DNA from 3 places in the Arthrobacter sp. T572 genome. Region 1 is predicted to be linked to each of the others. Evidence: riboswitches for the same ligand, from Rfam matches in the RefSeq annotation. Region 1 holds a riboswitch; each other region holds the start of a gene.
The links. A riboswitch is a leader RNA that binds a small molecule or an ion and turns the genes downstream of it on or off. The one in region 1 is predicted to bind cyclic di-AMP.
Positions count from the first base shown of each region.

Region 2: another riboswitch for cyclic di-AMP. It lies ahead of ACUYMZ_RS05795 (M23 family metallopeptidase); the one in region 1 lies ahead of ACUYMZ_RS19555 (DNA polymerase III subunit gamma/tau domain-containing protein).
Region 3: another riboswitch for cyclic di-AMP. It lies ahead of ACUYMZ_RS04825 (aggregation-promoting factor C-terminal-like domain-containing protein); the one in region 1 lies ahead of ACUYMZ_RS19555 (DNA polymerase III subunit gamma/tau domain-containing protein).

Region 1 covers NZ_JBRAZQ010000002.1:3,972,032-3,977,209, forward strand. The annotation lists gene ACUYMZ_RS19545 (DUF6480 family protein) at 1-73, shown strand, start outside; gene ACUYMZ_RS19550 (ATP-dependent DNA ligase) at 76-1,143, opposite strand; cyclic di-AMP (ydaO/yuaA leader) riboswitch at 1,373-1,522, shown strand; gene ACUYMZ_RS19555 (DNA polymerase III subunit gamma/tau domain-containing protein) at 1,537-2,892, shown strand; gene ACUYMZ_RS19560 (AEC family transporter) at 3,080-4,000, opposite strand; gene ACUYMZ_RS19565 (PucR family transcriptional regulator) at 4,066-5,178, opposite strand, start outside.
Region 2 covers NZ_JBRAZQ010000002.1:978,474-983,651, reverse strand. The annotation lists gene ACUYMZ_RS05815 (NTP transferase domain-containing protein) at 1-389, opposite strand, end outside; gene ACUYMZ_RS05810 (HNH endonuclease) at 433-933, opposite strand; gene ACUYMZ_RS05805 (NlpC/P60 family protein) at 1,182-1,955, opposite strand; gene ACUYMZ_RS05800 (C40 family peptidase) at 2,055-2,798, opposite strand; cyclic di-AMP (ydaO/yuaA leader) riboswitch at 2,803-2,962, opposite strand; gene ACUYMZ_RS05795 (M23 family metallopeptidase) at 3,109-3,939, opposite strand; cyclic di-AMP (ydaO/yuaA leader) riboswitch at 3,944-4,183, opposite strand; gene ACUYMZ_RS05790 (iron-dependent transcriptional repressor DtxR) at 4,386-5,081, opposite strand.
Region 3 covers NZ_JBRAZQ010000002.1:766,246-771,423, forward strand. The annotation lists gene ACUYMZ_RS04810 (glyoxalase superfamily protein) at 1-302, shown strand, start outside; gene ACUYMZ_RS04815 (HAD-IA family hydrolase) at 348-1,037, shown strand; gene ACUYMZ_RS04820 (pyridoxal phosphate-dependent decarboxylase family protein) at 1,076-2,461, shown strand; gene ACUYMZ_RS04825 (aggregation-promoting factor C-terminal-like domain-containing protein) at 2,574-3,416, opposite strand; cyclic di-AMP (ydaO/yuaA leader) riboswitch at 3,422-3,583, opposite strand; gene ACUYMZ_RS04830 (sensor histidine kinase) at 3,717-5,123, opposite strand.

The sequences.
Region 1 (5,178 bases):
CGGCGGAGTTCCTCCCGGAGAAACCCCACCGGCCGAGGACAGCATGAGCATGGACCAGGGGCACGAGGAGTAGCGCTAAGACAACCGCAGGATCTCCCCGAGGTCATAATCTGCGGGCCCTTCCAGCTGTGAGTACGTACAGCTGGCAGGCGTCCGGTCCGGCCGCCACCTGCGGAACTGGGTGGTGTGCCGGAACCGGTCGCCCTCCATGTAGTCGTAGGCCACTTCGATCACGAGCTCGGGCCGCAGCGGTACGAACGAGAAGTCTTTGCCCGCACTCCACCGGCTTTGGGCGCCCGGCATCCTCGAATTGACCGCGGCACCCGCTTCCTGGCTGGCCCACTCGCCCCACGGGTGGTCGCCGATGTCCACTTTGTAAGGCTCCAACTCCTCCACGAGCGCCTTCCGTTTTGCCATGGGGAAGGACGCCACCACTCCCACATGATGGAGCTTGCCGGAATCGTCATGGAGGCCCAACAGCATGGACCCGACAACGTCCGCCGTTTTGTGCCACCGGAACCCGGCCACCACGCAGTCCGCTGTCCGTTCATGCTTGGTCTTGAACATCACCCGCTTGTTCGGCTGGTAGATGCCGTCGAGCGGCTTGGACAACACGCCGTCGAGCCCTGCTCCCTCAAGCTGCACGAACCATTCCTGAGCCCGCTCCAAGTCGGTGACCGCAGGCGTCACATAGACCGGCGGTTCGGCCGCGGCAAGCGCGTCTTCCAACGCCGAGCGGCGCTCCCTGAACGGTTTGCCGGTGAAGTCTTCGTCACCGAGGGCAAGGAGGTCGAACCCCACGAAGGAGGACGGCGTTTTCTCTGCGAGCATCCGGACCCGGCTGTCGGCTGGGTGGATGCGCTGCTGTAGGCCCTCAAAGTCCAGCCGGTTGCCGGAGATGAGAATGATCTCGCCATCCACCACGCACTTCTCCGGCAGGTTTTTCTTTAGCGCCTCCACGAGTTCAGGGAAGTAGCGGGTCATGGGTTTCTCGTTGCGGCTGCCCAGGATGATGTCATCCCCGTCCTTGAACACGATGGTCCGGAACCCGTCCCATTTGGGTTCATAGTGCCCGACATCCGGGATGTTCGGGACGGATTTGGCGAGCATGGGCGAAATGGGCGGCATCACGGGAAGATCCATAGCTCATGTCTACCGGCCCGCACCTGCCCAAAGCTAGGGCGCAATCCCCTATGTGCATAAACAGGGCCCTCCCGGGCGGACCCCGAAGGGTAGGCGCCGCGGACCCGGACCACCCTTAGGCGTTCCGTCCGTTACATTAATGTGACTTTACTTCCGTGCTCCTGTACCTTCGAAGGGCGACCCGAATCTCCGCTGGGCCGCTTCCGGGCTGACGCCGAGCTCTGCCGCATCCCGGAATCCGCCAGATCCGCGGCAGAGACGGGGGACCCAGAGTTCCCGGGCCTGTTCTCCGCAGGCCCTTGGGGTGAAGCCGCCACGCGCGGCCGGACGGCCTCGTCCGAACCCGACAGCTAACCTCGCAGGCGTTGAGAGGCAAACACCATGTCCCCAACCATGGATCAGCCGCGCCGTGCCCCAGGGGCCGCCGAGCGCACCAAGCCAACCGGACGCCGTCGGGCCCAACCCAGCGGACAGGTCACCGGTGAAGAAACCACGACGGCGGCACCCGCCACCGCGGCCACTCCTACCCAGGCGCCCATGACGCGCGCAGCGGCCCGCGCGGCCGAGCGCGAGCGCGCAGCACAGGCGGTTCTGGCTGCGGAAACTGCCGGCGCCCCCGCCAGCGGTCCCACTGCTGGAGCAGAGCCCCGGACTGCCGCCATCCCTGGCGTCCCTGCGCCCACCCGCGCCGAATCCACCACGCCCGGACCGCCAACGTCGGCGATTCCAGTCATCAAGCCCGCGGAGCCGGAACCTGCTCCCGAACCCGCTACCGCGGCGATCCCGGTCATTTCGGCACCCGCCGAGCCGGAACCTGTCCCCGAACCCGCTACCGCGGCGCTCCCGGTCATTGCCGCACCCGGCGCCGAGCCCGGCGTCGAACCTGTCCCCGCCCAGCCCAAGGCGGCAGGCACGGCAAAAACAGCAGGCCAGGTAAAAACAGCCGCAGCAGCTACGGCCGCGGCCGGCCTGTCCAGCCGCAGAGCTGCCCGCGCCGAAGCGGCAGGCCACGCACAAGCTCGAAGCGAAAGCACCCACTCGCCCGGCGCGTCCGCTTTTGGATCCCTGGGCGCGTCACCATTCACCCGGGAGCCCCACAACGCCCTGACCAAGGCCGCCTCCGTGAAAACCATGGGCCAGCGCATGGCGGTGGTTGCCGGTGCCTTGGGACTTGTTCTGACGGTCGGCACGGTGAGCCAGGCCTGGGAGCTGCCGCTGATCGGTCAGGAAGCACCCGCACAGGAGGCCGGCGGTACTGCATCCGGCAACGGCAATGGACGCCATACCGGCACCGCTTCCCCCGCGCCGAGCCCGTCGTACTCCACGGCGTCGGCAGCATCCCAGACGGCAACCGGCGCGGATCAGCCGCCGGCCGACCCCACGCAGTCGGCACCGGAGGCACCTGCCGCAGTGTCGCCGTCGTCCGTTCCCGTTCCGTCGGTATCACTGGCGGCGCCGAAATGGGTACCGTCCACAACCCCGTCGGCCGTGGTGCCGGTGCCAGGAGTGACCACTCCGGCTCCGGGCCAGCCCGCGCCGCCGTCGGATGCGGTCACTGCGCCGACCCCCACCCCCACACAGACGCCGGCACCCACCGTCACGCCTACTCCCACGCAGACGCCAACACCGACCCAGACCCAGAAGCCGAGGCCCAGCAACGACCCAAAAGCGGGCAGCGCCCCGGCCACCAATGACCCGTCGCTGAACGTGGACGGGCTGCTGGACCTCGCCAAGGAGGCGCTTAAGTGAGCACCCGCATGCCCCGGACCACCACGCACGTCGGCTGGCACGGCCGTTACTGCAGCAGCAGCCGTACGGCAACGTTCCGGCGGCGGATGGGCCGCTGGAGCTGCCAGCGGCTGCGGCGATCGAAATAGCTGGACGAAAAACAGGAGGCTGGCACCCACACCGGGTGCCAGCCTCCTGTCTTCCCTGGTCACCCCAACAGCCAGGCGACCACCAGAAGAGCGCCGATGCAGAGGACCGTGGTGCAAAGAATGACGTCCCGGGCCACCACAGTGCCCCGCCCGTACGGCGAAGCGAACAGGAAGACGTTCTGGGCTGTGGGGAGGGCAGCCATGATGACCACAGCCAACAGGTGCCGGCCCTCCAGCCCGAAAACGACGACGCCGAGCGCCCAAACAATGACAGGCATGCCCGCAACCTTCAGGAGTGTGGCCACCACCGTTTCGACGCGGCCGTCTCCCTTCTGCAGCGGCGCCTTGCCGGCGAGCGACATGCCGAACGCGAGCAGGACCATGGGCACGGCGGCGCCCGCGAGCATGTCGATGGGCTTCCGGACCAACTCCGGCGCGTGCCAGCCGGTCAGCGCCACCACTACGCCCAGCGCGGAGGCAATGATCATCGGGTTGCCAAGTGGCTGGAGGACCACGCGCTTCCAGTGGATCTTCTCTCCGCCGGCCAAGCCCAAAACCGTCACGTAGAACGGGGCCAGCACCAGCAGTTGCACCAGCAGAACGGGAGCAACGTGCTGCGCTGTCCCCACGGCGTAGAGGGATACAGGGATGCCGATGTTGTTGGCATTGGCATAGCTGCTGGCCATCGCCCCTACGGCGGTCTCGGCAACGGGCCTCCGGAAGAAGAGGAAGCTCACCAGGCAGTAAAGGAGCCCCACGGCGACGGCGGACAGGAGGGCGAGCGGCGCATCCACGCCCAAGGCAGCCCGGATATCACTTCCGGCCACCACAGTGAACAGCAGGGCAGGGTTGGTGATGTAGAACGCTGTACGGGTCAGCGCTCCCTGGACTTCAGGGGCCAACAGTTTGAAACGCGCAGCGGCGTATCCCACCGCAATGACCACCGAGATAATCAGGATGCCCGAGACGACTCCGCCCACCACACCCCTTCCATTGCCAGAGAAAACGTTTTCTCAGCATAGGGGTGAAGGTGGCGGCTGTCCATTTAGCCCTGGATCCTGGGCCTCCCCGCCCAACGACGGGCCTTCAGCGCCGCATGCAGTTCGAGCCGGATCGCGCCGCTCAGCGGATCAGCTCCGATGAGCTGGCGGATCCGGCCGAGCCGGTTGTAGATACTGCTGCGGTGCAGGTGGAGCTTCCGGGCAACATCCTGGACCGATCCGTCGTTGTCGTACAGCAACTCCAGCACCGGCAGCAGCTCGCCGTTGCGGTCGTGGCCTTCCAGCGCCCTGAAGTGGACCGATCCCGTGTCGTCCCAACCGCCGGGGGCCTGCAGACGGTCGAACAACTGGTAAATCCCCACGGCGCGTCCGTCCACCAACTCTCCCAGCGGCGGGTCCACCGCAGCCGCCTGGGCAGCAACCCTGGATTCCCGGTAGGCCGCTGCCAACTGGCGGATCACCGGGAAGGGCTCGCTGATGCCCAGGATCACGCGGTCGACGGTCCGCCCGGCCCGCTTGGCCAGTTCCAGCTGGTAGTGCACCAGCACCTGGGCATGCTCCGCCCGGCCGCCGGAAGCCCGGAACAGCATCACCGCATGGGTTTCCGTTCCGGCACTGAACAGGGCAGCGTCCACCCCAATGGTGGACTGCAATGCGGCGGAACGGTGCGTCAGCGTCGCGGCAATGGGATCGACGGCGGATCCCGCACCACCGGCGTCCAGCACCGTCACCACCTGCCATGGTCCGCGGCCTTGGATTTCCTTCCACCCGGCAACAGCCGACACAGCATTCGACTCGCCTCCGCAGGCAGCCAGGAATTCCTGCTCCCGCCGCCTCCGGAACTCCGACTCGGCAGTATTGGAATCCAGCAACACCCCTGCCAACAGATCCAGTTCGTCCCGCACGCCGGGCAACTGGGCGAGGATCGCCGTCGCGGTCTGCTCCTCAAGGTCCTGTTGCACCCAGAGGTATCCCACCCGGAAACCGCGCACCAGCAACGGCACGCAGACCCGGCCAAGCATGCCCAGATCATCGTTGGCGGGCACCACAACGGGACGGACCGCCGTCGAAATTCCATGCGAAAGCTGCCACGCGCTGACGTCGCCGGGGACCTTCTTGCTCAGGAGGAAATTCACGCGCACGCGGTCCGCATGGGA
Region 2 (5,178 bases), 3.0 Mb from region 1:
CGCCCGTCCGCCGACACTGCCATTGCACCCTGCTTTCCGGAAGCCCGGGCGACCTGGTCGAGCAGTGTTCCCACGCCCCTGGCGGCATGCGGCATGTCGCATGCCAGCACCAACGTCCACGGAGCGGACCCACCCCCCGACTCCAACGCCGCCAAACCCGCAGCTATCGCAGCGGCCGGTCCTGCATACGCGGGTTCCTCGCGCGCCCTCAGCACCCCTGGAGGAAGGTCGGGGCCCGGCGGCCCAACCACTACTACCGAGCCCGCACCAGCGGCAGCCCGCAGTGCCAGCGAAAGGAGGGTGGCGCCGTCGTACGTCAATCCCTGCTTGGGCACGCCACCGAGGCGGGTGGCCCTGCCACCCGCCAGGATCACGGCATTGAACTCCATCCGGCCAGACTACCGCCACTGGCGGGAGCCCGGCGGAAATCGATCAGGCAGCCGACTCCGGCAACAAGAACGGATCCCAGTCCGGTGCAGGTTTCTCGAGTTCCTTGATCTGCCACGTAGTTCCTGTGGGAACGCCGGGCGTGAAACGGAGTTTCCATCCCATCTCGGCGAGTGTGTGGTCGCTCTTGGCGTTGTTGCATTTCAAGCACGCCGCAACCAGGTTTTCCCAGGAATCCGCGCCGCCCCTGGACTTGGGGTGGACGTGGTCTATGGTGTGTGCTGTTTTGCCGCAGTAAGCGCAACGGTGTCCGTCACGGCGGAGGACTCCGCGGCGGCTCACAGCTGTGATCCTGTTGTAGCGGGGACGGATGTAGCGGTTAAGGAGAATCACGGTGGGGCGACCCAGGATTTCCTGCGGCCCGACGACAGGCTCGTCGCCTTCGGCCACTACGCTTGCTTTTCCGGCCAGCACAAGGACCAGCGCCCGGCGGAAAGTCACTACCGCCAGCGGTTCATATCCAGCATTCAGAACGAGTGTGCGCATGCACGTACCTCTTCACGGCCGCACCCGTCAGGGGCACGAGGGCCGGCTGCCCTCTGCATGTACGGGCTGTGGATCGACAAGACAAGGGTAAGCACTTATATGCCATATCAACGAATTATTCTGTTGATTCCCCTGTGGTGTCGGTCAATGTTCACGTGCGGGACACCTGTTCCCGGGCAAACGTGGCGGCGTTAAAACGAGGAAACCCCGCAGGCGTTGTGCCTGCGGGGTTCCCTTGGGATGATCGATCAGCCGTTGACCCGGATGAAAACGGGGCCTGAGCCGACATTTGCACTGAACAGTGCGGTGGTGGATCCGTTCCATCCGCCGTGCACTGCCATGCCGTTGCCGACGTAAACGGCAATGTGTGCCATTCCGCCGTAGCCGCCGTTGGCGTAGTAGATCAGGTCTCCCGGCTGCGCTTCAGCTGCGCTCACCGTGCGTCCCAACGAAAGGTAACCGGCCGGCCAGTCGTGGAAGTTGATTCCCACAGCCGCAAGGGAGTTGGTCACCAGCATGGTGCAGTCCTGCGTGACACCCAACTGTGCGTAGGCTGCCGCGGCGATCGCGGCACCCAGGCCGCTGGAGGCGGCGGGAGCCTTGGTGGCAGGGGCCGCAGTGCTGACCGAAACATTGGCCGCACCGGACTGCGTGGTGGCACCGGAAGCGGCTTTGGTTTCAGCCTTTGCGGGAGCCTTCTCCACCACGGGAGCCGGAGCTTCAACCGTCGTGACGACGGGGCGCTCGTAGGAGATGGCCACGGTGGAATCGGCTGCAATGGTTGCCTGGGCAACGGCCTGCACGTCGAGTGTCGTGGTGGCGGTGGACTCGCGCTGGATGTTGGTGTCGGCCGCGTTGGCAGCAACACCACTGGTCAGGACCAGGCCTGATGCAGCGGCGATAACGGCTGCCTGGCGGCCAACGCCGCCTGCATTGCCGCTGACGGCCTTGGCGATGACGGCGATGGAGCTGGTCTTGGGGGCCTCAGCGCGGTGCCGTGCATTCTTGTTTGCACTCGTCATGGTTACTCTCTTTTGTCGTATCCGGACGCGGTTGGGGACGCGTCCGGTTCGGCAGGCCAGCACTTGGGGGGCATGCTGGCTTGCCCCGAACGGGATGTGCTAGCCGAGGGTGTAGAACGAGGAGCTGCCGGTGGAAGCCACCGAGTGGAGCAGCGTGCCCTGGCTGGGGTTGAGGGCGCTGATCATCATGCCGTTGCCAACGTAGATGCCCACGTGGGCTCCACCGTTCTGCATCACCAGGTCACCGGGAGCCGGCGTGCTGGTGGGCTTCATGGCGGTCCATGCGTTGACGCGGGGGATGCTGATGCCGGCCTGGGCGTAAACCCACTGGGTGAAACCTGAGCAGTCCCAACCGTTGGGGCTGGTGCCGCCCCAGACGTAGGGGTGGCCAATGCCGGTGTAGGCAATGGCGGCGAGGCCCGAAGCGGCTGCGCTGGAAGCGGAGTCCTTGGCCTTGGAAGACTGGGCCGTCACTGCAGCACCGCTGGTGGAACCACCGTTGCCGGCCTGCGTGCGGGTGGTCTGGGAAGCGCGCTGGACCTTGGGGGCTTCCTTGGTGGCCACGACGGGGCTTTCGAAGGAAACCGTGGCGGTGGGCTCGGCGGTAACCACTGCGGTGGTCACGAGCTGCTGGGTGCTTGACGATTCCGACTTGGAGACGTCGGTGTCAGCTGCCTGGGCGGGCATTCCAACGCTGAGGACAAGTCCTGAAGCTGCGGCCAGAACGGCGGCCTGGCGTCCTACGGTGCCTGCATTGGTGGAAACAGCCTTGGAAAGGTTGTTCAAAGGGTTCGTGCGAACCGTTTCGGCGCGGTGGCGCGCAGGGGTAGTGCGTGAAGACACGAAGGTAGCCTCTCCCAATGCCTGCGAGGTGAGCTGTCGGATTCGGATGGGAGTCATCCGGCCGCTCCGCTTCAAGGAAGCTTTGCGACTTAACCCCTAGGCCTTCAAAAAAGGCCGGAAGTGGTTCCCCCGCCCCTGCCAGACGAATTTTGCGAACGGACCCTGGATGGTGGCAGAGCTAGGCAATCCACCCAAGTGCATCGGCTCCCTGGAAGCCGATGCGATTTAGACGGTACAACAGAAGTGCTTCAATGTCACATTCAGATCACGGGGCGTGTCACAAATGCGAGAGACGACCATCAGCTCTGGCTCAGAGCCAACCCATGGGGTCAACGACTTCGCCGTTGACCTGGACCTCGAAGTGGAGGTGGCAGCCGGTGGAGGCGCCGGTGGTGCCGCTCAGGGCAACAGTGTCTCCGCGGCTGACGGTCTGGCCGACCTTCACGCTGAACGACGACAAGTGGTTGTACGTGGTCTCGAGGCCGTTGCCGTGGTCTACCACCACGCGGTTGCCTCCACCGTACTCGTGCCATCCGGCGAACGTGACCTTGCCGGCTGCTGCCGCATGGACAGCGGTGCCGCACTGGGCCACAAAGTCCTGCCCGCGGTGGAAGTCGCCGGCGCCGCCCGTGAGGGGGCTGATGCGGTAGCCGAACGGAGAAGCCGTGCTGAGCGTGTCCAGCGGGCTGCCCAGGCTGCCGACGGATGAGGCACGCTGGATGCTCTCGGCAGATTGTGCACTCAGGAGCTGCTTGAGCTTGCCGTCAGGATCCGCCGCAGTAGCAACGGCTGCGCGGCTGAAATCGATCTTGGCCGACGCTTCCGCGGAAACCTCGGGCTGGCTGCCGCCCGCGAGTGTCAACGCGGCCTCGGTCTGGCCCGACTCGGAGGTGGCCATCACCGGACTGGTGGCCGGCAGACCGACAGTCAGGGCAAGGCCGGTGGCGGCAAGCGCTACACCGGCTTTCTGCCCGACGCCACTGGCTGCGGCGAAGTCGGCAACCTGGCGCAACGGGCTCTTACGGCGGCGCACCTGACGCTGGGTGTCGCGGGGCCGGATCTCCGTTACGACGCGGGCTGGCCGCAGCTCAGTAGCGGGGCCGGTCGCGCGTCGGCGGCCCCTGGCGTTCTGCGATGTCAAACTCTGTTCCTCTCTGAAAAGCCTGCGAAGTTAGCTGTCGGATTCGGATCAGAGAGTTCAGACCCGGCCCGCACAAAGCGCACACGGCACACAGGTATCCCAGGAGGGACTTGCGTCAGTAGGCACTTCTGCTGCGGGCTTCACCCCAAGGCTGCTTCTTTAGACAGCCGCTTGTGGTTCCCCCGCCTCTGCCAGTGGTGGATGGCACACCTGATCTGCTGGCAGAGTTCGGCTCCAGATCAGGTAACGCTTTGGTATCAGCGCTAGTAGATAACTATAGGGGATTAAAGCCCGCAGTAATAAATTCGTTATCTACAGAAACGGGGCGTGGCGGAGCGAGCCCATACCACTTCCTGCGGAAAAGTGCAGGTCACACGCTGGCGCTGATCCCAAAGGTGAGATCCGCCACCCCGCCGGACGCACCGGGCGGCGCCCCGGGCATGAGTTCAGTTGACGGCGACGAAGACGTGCGCTGCGACTTCCGGCGGCAGCTCCAAGGCGCCTTCGATACCGGGTACGCGGACCGAGATGTATTCACCCACGCGTTCGAGCGAGACGGCAGCGCCAGGGCGGATGCCGCCCTCGTCAAGCTGGGTCAGGAGCTCGGGCTCCACCTGGATGGGCTCGGCCAGGCGACTCACCACGACACGGGAGTCCGAAGCGTATCCGTCCATGGCCTGCAGGAGGTTGACATCACCGCGTTCCAGCGGCTGGCCACCCAACCCGCCCAGTGCTTCCAGGCCGGGAATCGGGTTGCCGTACGGAGATTCAGTGGGGTGTTCCAGGAGTTCGTAGAGCCTGCGCTCCACCCGCTCGCTCATGACGTGCTCCCACCGGCACGCTTCATCGTGGACGTAGGCCCAGTCCAGGCCGATCACGTCGGCAAGGAGGCGTTCAGCCAGGCGGTGCTTGCGCATGACCTCGGTGGCGCGCTTGCGGCCGACCTCCGTCAGTTCCAGGTGGCGGTCATTGGAGACAACCACCAGGCCGTCGCGCTCCATGCGGCCAATGGTCTGGGAAACCGTGGGGCCTGAGTGGCGGAGGCGTTCGGCGATGCGTGCGCGAAGAGCAACAATGTTCTCCTCTTCAAGCTCCAAAATGGTCCGAAGATACATCTCAGTGGTATCGATCAGATCCGTCATCCAGCTCAGCTCTCCTCGAACGCAGTTCTTGCGTAATCTCCACCGTACCGCGTCCCGGGCAAGTCCGTCGGTGCACAACCTCCGGCTCAGGAACGCC
Region 3 (5,178 bases), 3.2 Mb from region 1:
TCGGTTTCAACGCCGATTTCGATGAGCGTCCCACCGACGGCATCCGCTTTGTCCAACTCACCCCGCCCGGATCGGCCTGCTCCATCGCCATCGGAGAAGGCCTCACTGACGCCCCTCCAGGCTCCGCACCGAATCTGCAAGTTGTGGTGGCCGACATCAACAAGGCACATGCGCAGCTCAAGGGAAACGGTGTGGATGTCAGCGACATCGACATCCAGGACTGGGGGCACTTTGTCTATTTCGCCGATCCTGACGGCAACAGGTGGGCGGTCCAGTACTTACCCCAGCGCCCGAACGGCTGAGCCGACGCCAAGCACCGCAAGCCCGCTGTGCGGCAGGATGGACGTATGAGCCTTCCTGCCGCGCAGCCATCACATTCACAACAGAGCCTTGCCGTCCGCGCAGTCCTCTTCGACATGGACGGAACACTGGTTGATTCCACGGCAATCGTGGAGCAGGTCTGGCTTGAATTCGCGGAGCGTTACCGGCTGGATTACAACGAGATTCTGCGGACGTCCCATGGCGTCCAGGCCGGTGACACCATCAGACGCTACGCACCGGAAGGGGCCGACGTCGTGGCCCTCACAGCGGAATTGGGCGAGATGGAACGCAACCGCACGGACGGCATCATTGCCCTGCCCGGCGCCGAGACCCTCCTGAAAGCCCTGCCAGACGACGCGATCGCCCTGGTGACGTCCGCCGATCGGGTACTGGCCGACATCCGCATGCAGGCCGCCGGGCTGACCATGCCCACGACGGCGGTGACCGCCGAGGCTGTCACGCGCGGCAAACCGCACCCGGAGGGATACCTCAAAGCCGCGGAGCTGCTGGGCGCGGAACCGGCCGACGTCGTGGTTTTCGAAGACGCGCCCGCAGGCATTGCCGCAGCCCGCGCAGCAGGCATGCGGACGGTCGTGGTTGGTGATGCCGGCGGGGCGCTGGAGCCCGGAATGTGGCGGATTCCCAACTACTCGGCGGTGACGGTCAAGGCCGTCAAGGACATCGACGGCGGACACCTGATCACCCTGACGCTATAGCTCTGTTCCAATCGGGGCGTCCGGCGTAGGCTGTGCCCATGTCTGCGTTGCCGGAGGCGTACGATGCAGCACTGGAGCGGGCGATGGCGCACGCCAAGCAGTGGCTGGCATCAGTGCCCACGCGTTCAGTCCGCCCCACCATGGATGCCGACCAGGTTGCGGCCAAGCTTGGTTCCCCGCTCCCGGAGGGCCCCACCGACCCGGCAGCGGTGATCGATGAGCTGGTTGCGGTGGCGGAGCCGGGCCTGATGGCCATGCAGTCAGGCAGGTTCTTCGGCTGGGTGATCGGCGGGACCCTACCGGCAGCCCTCGCAGCCGACTGGATGGTCAGCGCATGGGACCAAAACACCGGACTGCGGTTCGCGACGCCATCTGCTGCGGCCATTGAGGAGGCTGCGGCGGCCTGGTTGCTGGACTTGCTGCACCTTCCCGAAAACTCCGACGTCGGCTTCACCACCGGGGCGACGATGGCCAACTTCGTGGGGCTGGCAGCAGGGCGCCAGTACGTGTTGGAGCAGGCGGGGTGGGACCTGGCCACTTTGGGGCTCGCAGGAGGACCGCGCGTCACGGTGTTTGTTGGCCGGGAACGGCACGAGGTCATCGACCTGGTGGTCCGTTATCTTGGCTTGGGAAACTGCACGCCGGTGGACGTGGATGACCAGGGACGCATCATCCCGGAGGCATTGGCAGCCGCCATGGACGGGCAGCCAGGCCCGGCGATCGTGTGCTTGCAAGCGGGAAACATCCATTCAGGTGCCTTCGACCCCGTCCAGGAGGCGGTGCGCTTGGCCCACGGGAAAGGCGCCTGGGTCCACGTTGACGGTGCCTTCGGATTGTGGGCGGCAGTCAGCCCGGAGCTGGGCAAGTACCTGCCGGGGCTGGAAACCGCGGATTCCTGGGCTACCGATGCTCACAAGACCTTGAATGTCCCCTACGATTCAGGCCTGGCCATCGTGTCCCGGCCGGATGTCATGCGCCGGACTTTCGGTGTACATGCCAGCTACCTGCCCGCAGATGACCACGGCCCCGGCGACCCGCACGAGAAAGTGCCGGAGCTTTCCCGCCGTGCCAGGGGCATCCCGGTGTGGGCTGCACTCCGCTCGTTGGGGCGGTCCGGGACGATCGCAATGGTGGAGAAGCTGGCGGCAAACGCCAGGGCCTTGGCCGAGGGGCTGGCTGCGATCCCCGGGGTCGAGATCCTGAACGACGTGGTGTTCACCCAGGTGTCGGTCAGTTTCGGCAGCGATGAACGTACCCGCCGGGTCACGCAGAGAGTCATGGCCGAAGGGGTGGTGTGGATGTCCGGTTCGGTGTGGCATGGCCGTGACATCCTGCGCATCTCCGTGAGCAACTGGTCCACGGATGCGGACGATGTCGCCGCATCCGTCGCTGCCGTCAGACGCGCTGCGGAGGCTGAAGCCTAGCTGCCGGGGCATAAACCTGCCGGGCACAGATTCAAGGGGATGAAAAAGCGCCGGTCCGCACCGTTCCTTTCAGAAGGAATGGTGCGGACCGACGCTCTGGCTCAGGCCTGGCTTAGTACCAGTTGTTGGCCAAGTGGAAGGCGAGGGCTGCGGAAGGCGAGCCGTAGCGTTCCTTGATGTAGTTCAGGCCCCACTTGATCTGGGTCTGGTAGTTGGTCTGCCAATCGGCGCCCGCAGTGGCCATCTTGCTTGCCGGCAGTGACTGGACGATCCCATAGGCGCCACTGGAAGGGTTGGTGGCTGTGGTTCGCCAGTTCGATTCCTTCTCCCACAGCGTGTTCAGGGCGACCATCTCGCCGGCGCCCCAACCGTAGTTTGCCAGGATGCTGGCAGCGTAGGCTTTTGCGGCGGCGGGGTCGTCGATGGCCTTGGGAGCGGCAGCGGCTGCGGCAGCTGCAGCGGCTTTCTCGGCGGCTGCGGCATCGGCGGCCTGCTTGGCGGCAGCATCAGCGGCGGCTTTCTCGGCTGCGGCCTGGACAGCAGCGGCCTGCTCCGCAGCAGCTTTTTCAGCCGCGGCCTTGTCGGCGGCGGCCTTCTCTGCGGCAGCCTGTTCGGCAGCGGCCTTGTCTGCAACTGCACGGTCAGCTGCGCCCTGGGCGGCAGCAGCGTCCATCGAAGCAGCGATCTCGGCAGCCTTGTTGGTGCTGACCTGGGCGTTGGCCTGGGTTTCGGCGGCCTGGCTCAGTTCCGGGAGGTTGAAGGCAGCGTTTGCGGCGGTGCCCAGCGATGCAACACCCAGCGCGGCAGCCACGACGCCGGCTACTACGGACATGCGCTGACCGGTCTTGCCACGGCGGGCAGCGTCCTTCAGGACAGCCTGCGATTTGGTCAGCGGAGCGTTGTGATCGTCACGGTGACGCGCGGAAGGGCGCGTCTGATCGTTCAATTCAGACATGTGTGATTACCTCTCAGCGCCTGCGGAGTTAGCTGTCGGGTTCGGATGAGGTCATCCGGCCGCGCGCGCAGCAGCGGCTTCACCCCAAGGGCCGGCAATCAATGCACGGGCCCGGAGACTCTGGGTCCCCCGTCTCTGCCTTTGGGTGAGAACGGAACTCCGGGAAGTGGCAGAGCTCGGCGCATCCCGGGTGTGGGTCAGGTTGGGGCGACCCACCCTTTCGACGGTACAGGACGAATCGGCTTAAGTCACATTTGGGTAACAGAGATCACGACGCTGGTGCGTCGCCTTGCCATTTTGTTACAGGCGTGCGGCGCTCCCCAGAGGGAGGCGGAGGGCGAACTCGGTGCGCCCGGGCCGGGATGTGACGTCCACGGTACCGCCGTGTGCGCGCACGATGGACTCTACGATGGAAAGGCCCAGCCCGGAGGTACCTTCGGAGCCTGACCTCGCGGCGTCTGCCCTGGCAAAACGGGAGAAGATGCGCGCCTGGAAATCCCCCGGAATACCAGGCCCGTTGTCTGTCACGGTCACCACAGCGTTGCCGTCGTTGGACAGCATGACGCCGGTTTCCACCGTTGTCCCGGCATCCGTGTGCTTGCGTGCATTGGAGAGCAGGTTGGCCAGCACTTGGTGGAGCTGTGTCGCGTCCCCGCGCACGGTGACTGGTTCGTCGGGCAGCCGCAGCTTCCAGTGGTGGTCCGGCGCCATCACTTTCTCGTCGCTGACCGTTTCGATCACCAACTGGGTGAGGTCGACATCCGAGACCTTCAACGCCTGTCCTTCATCCAGCCTGGCGAGCAGGAGCAGGTCTTCGACCAAGGCTGTCATGCGTTCCGACTGGCTCTGGACGCGGGCCAGGGACTTCCGGCCGTCCTCGGTGAAGTTCTCGGTCATGCGGAGCAACTCGGTGTATCCGCGGATTGCGGTGAGCGGTGTGCGGAGTTCGTGTGAGGCGTCCGCCACGAACTGGCGCACCTTGGTTTCGCTTGCCTGCCGCGCTTCCAAGGCACTGGCAACGTTGTCGAGCATCTGGTTCAGGGCATGGCCCACGCTGCCCACTTCCGTGCCGGGGTGGGCCGCTCCCGGAGGTACCCGTACCGCCAAAGCCACCTCGCCGGCGTCGAGGGGCAGGCGGGAGACCTTGGTGGCGACGTCGGACAATTGCTCCAAGGGCCGCATGGTCCTGCGGATGATGACGGTACCGGCCAGTCCGATCAACGCCAGTCCTCCCAGCGACACGAACACCATGGTCCACACCAGCGACGCCTCCGCGCTTTGCTTGTCCGCCAGCGGCAGGCCGGTGACAATGACATCTCCGTATGCCGTTTCCACTGCCACCAAGCGGTAGTCGCCGTTGGAGAGGGAGCGGTCCACGGGGGTGCTGTCCTTGGGCAGGGAGAGCAGTACCTGTTGGTCGTCCTGGGACAAGGAGACGCGGTTTCCCTCCGCGTCGATCAGTCCCGAGCTGTTGACCGTTGAACCGTTGATCCGCGCATTCAAGGTTCCAGCGGCCTGGCCCCGCGCCTCCAAGGGGTCCGGCTTGCGGGACGGCGTGGACGGAAAGCCCGACGGCGGTCTGCCGAAGTCTGCTGCGCGGTTGGACGCTTCCTCCAGCTGCTTGTCGAGCTGGCGGTTGAACACCACGTCCATGGAGGCGTAGCTGACTATTCCCACGGCGCCACAGATGGCGATGAGCAAGGCCATCGCCACCAGGATCAAACGGGTGCGCAGATGCCACGTTGAAGGTCTGAGCAAGTTG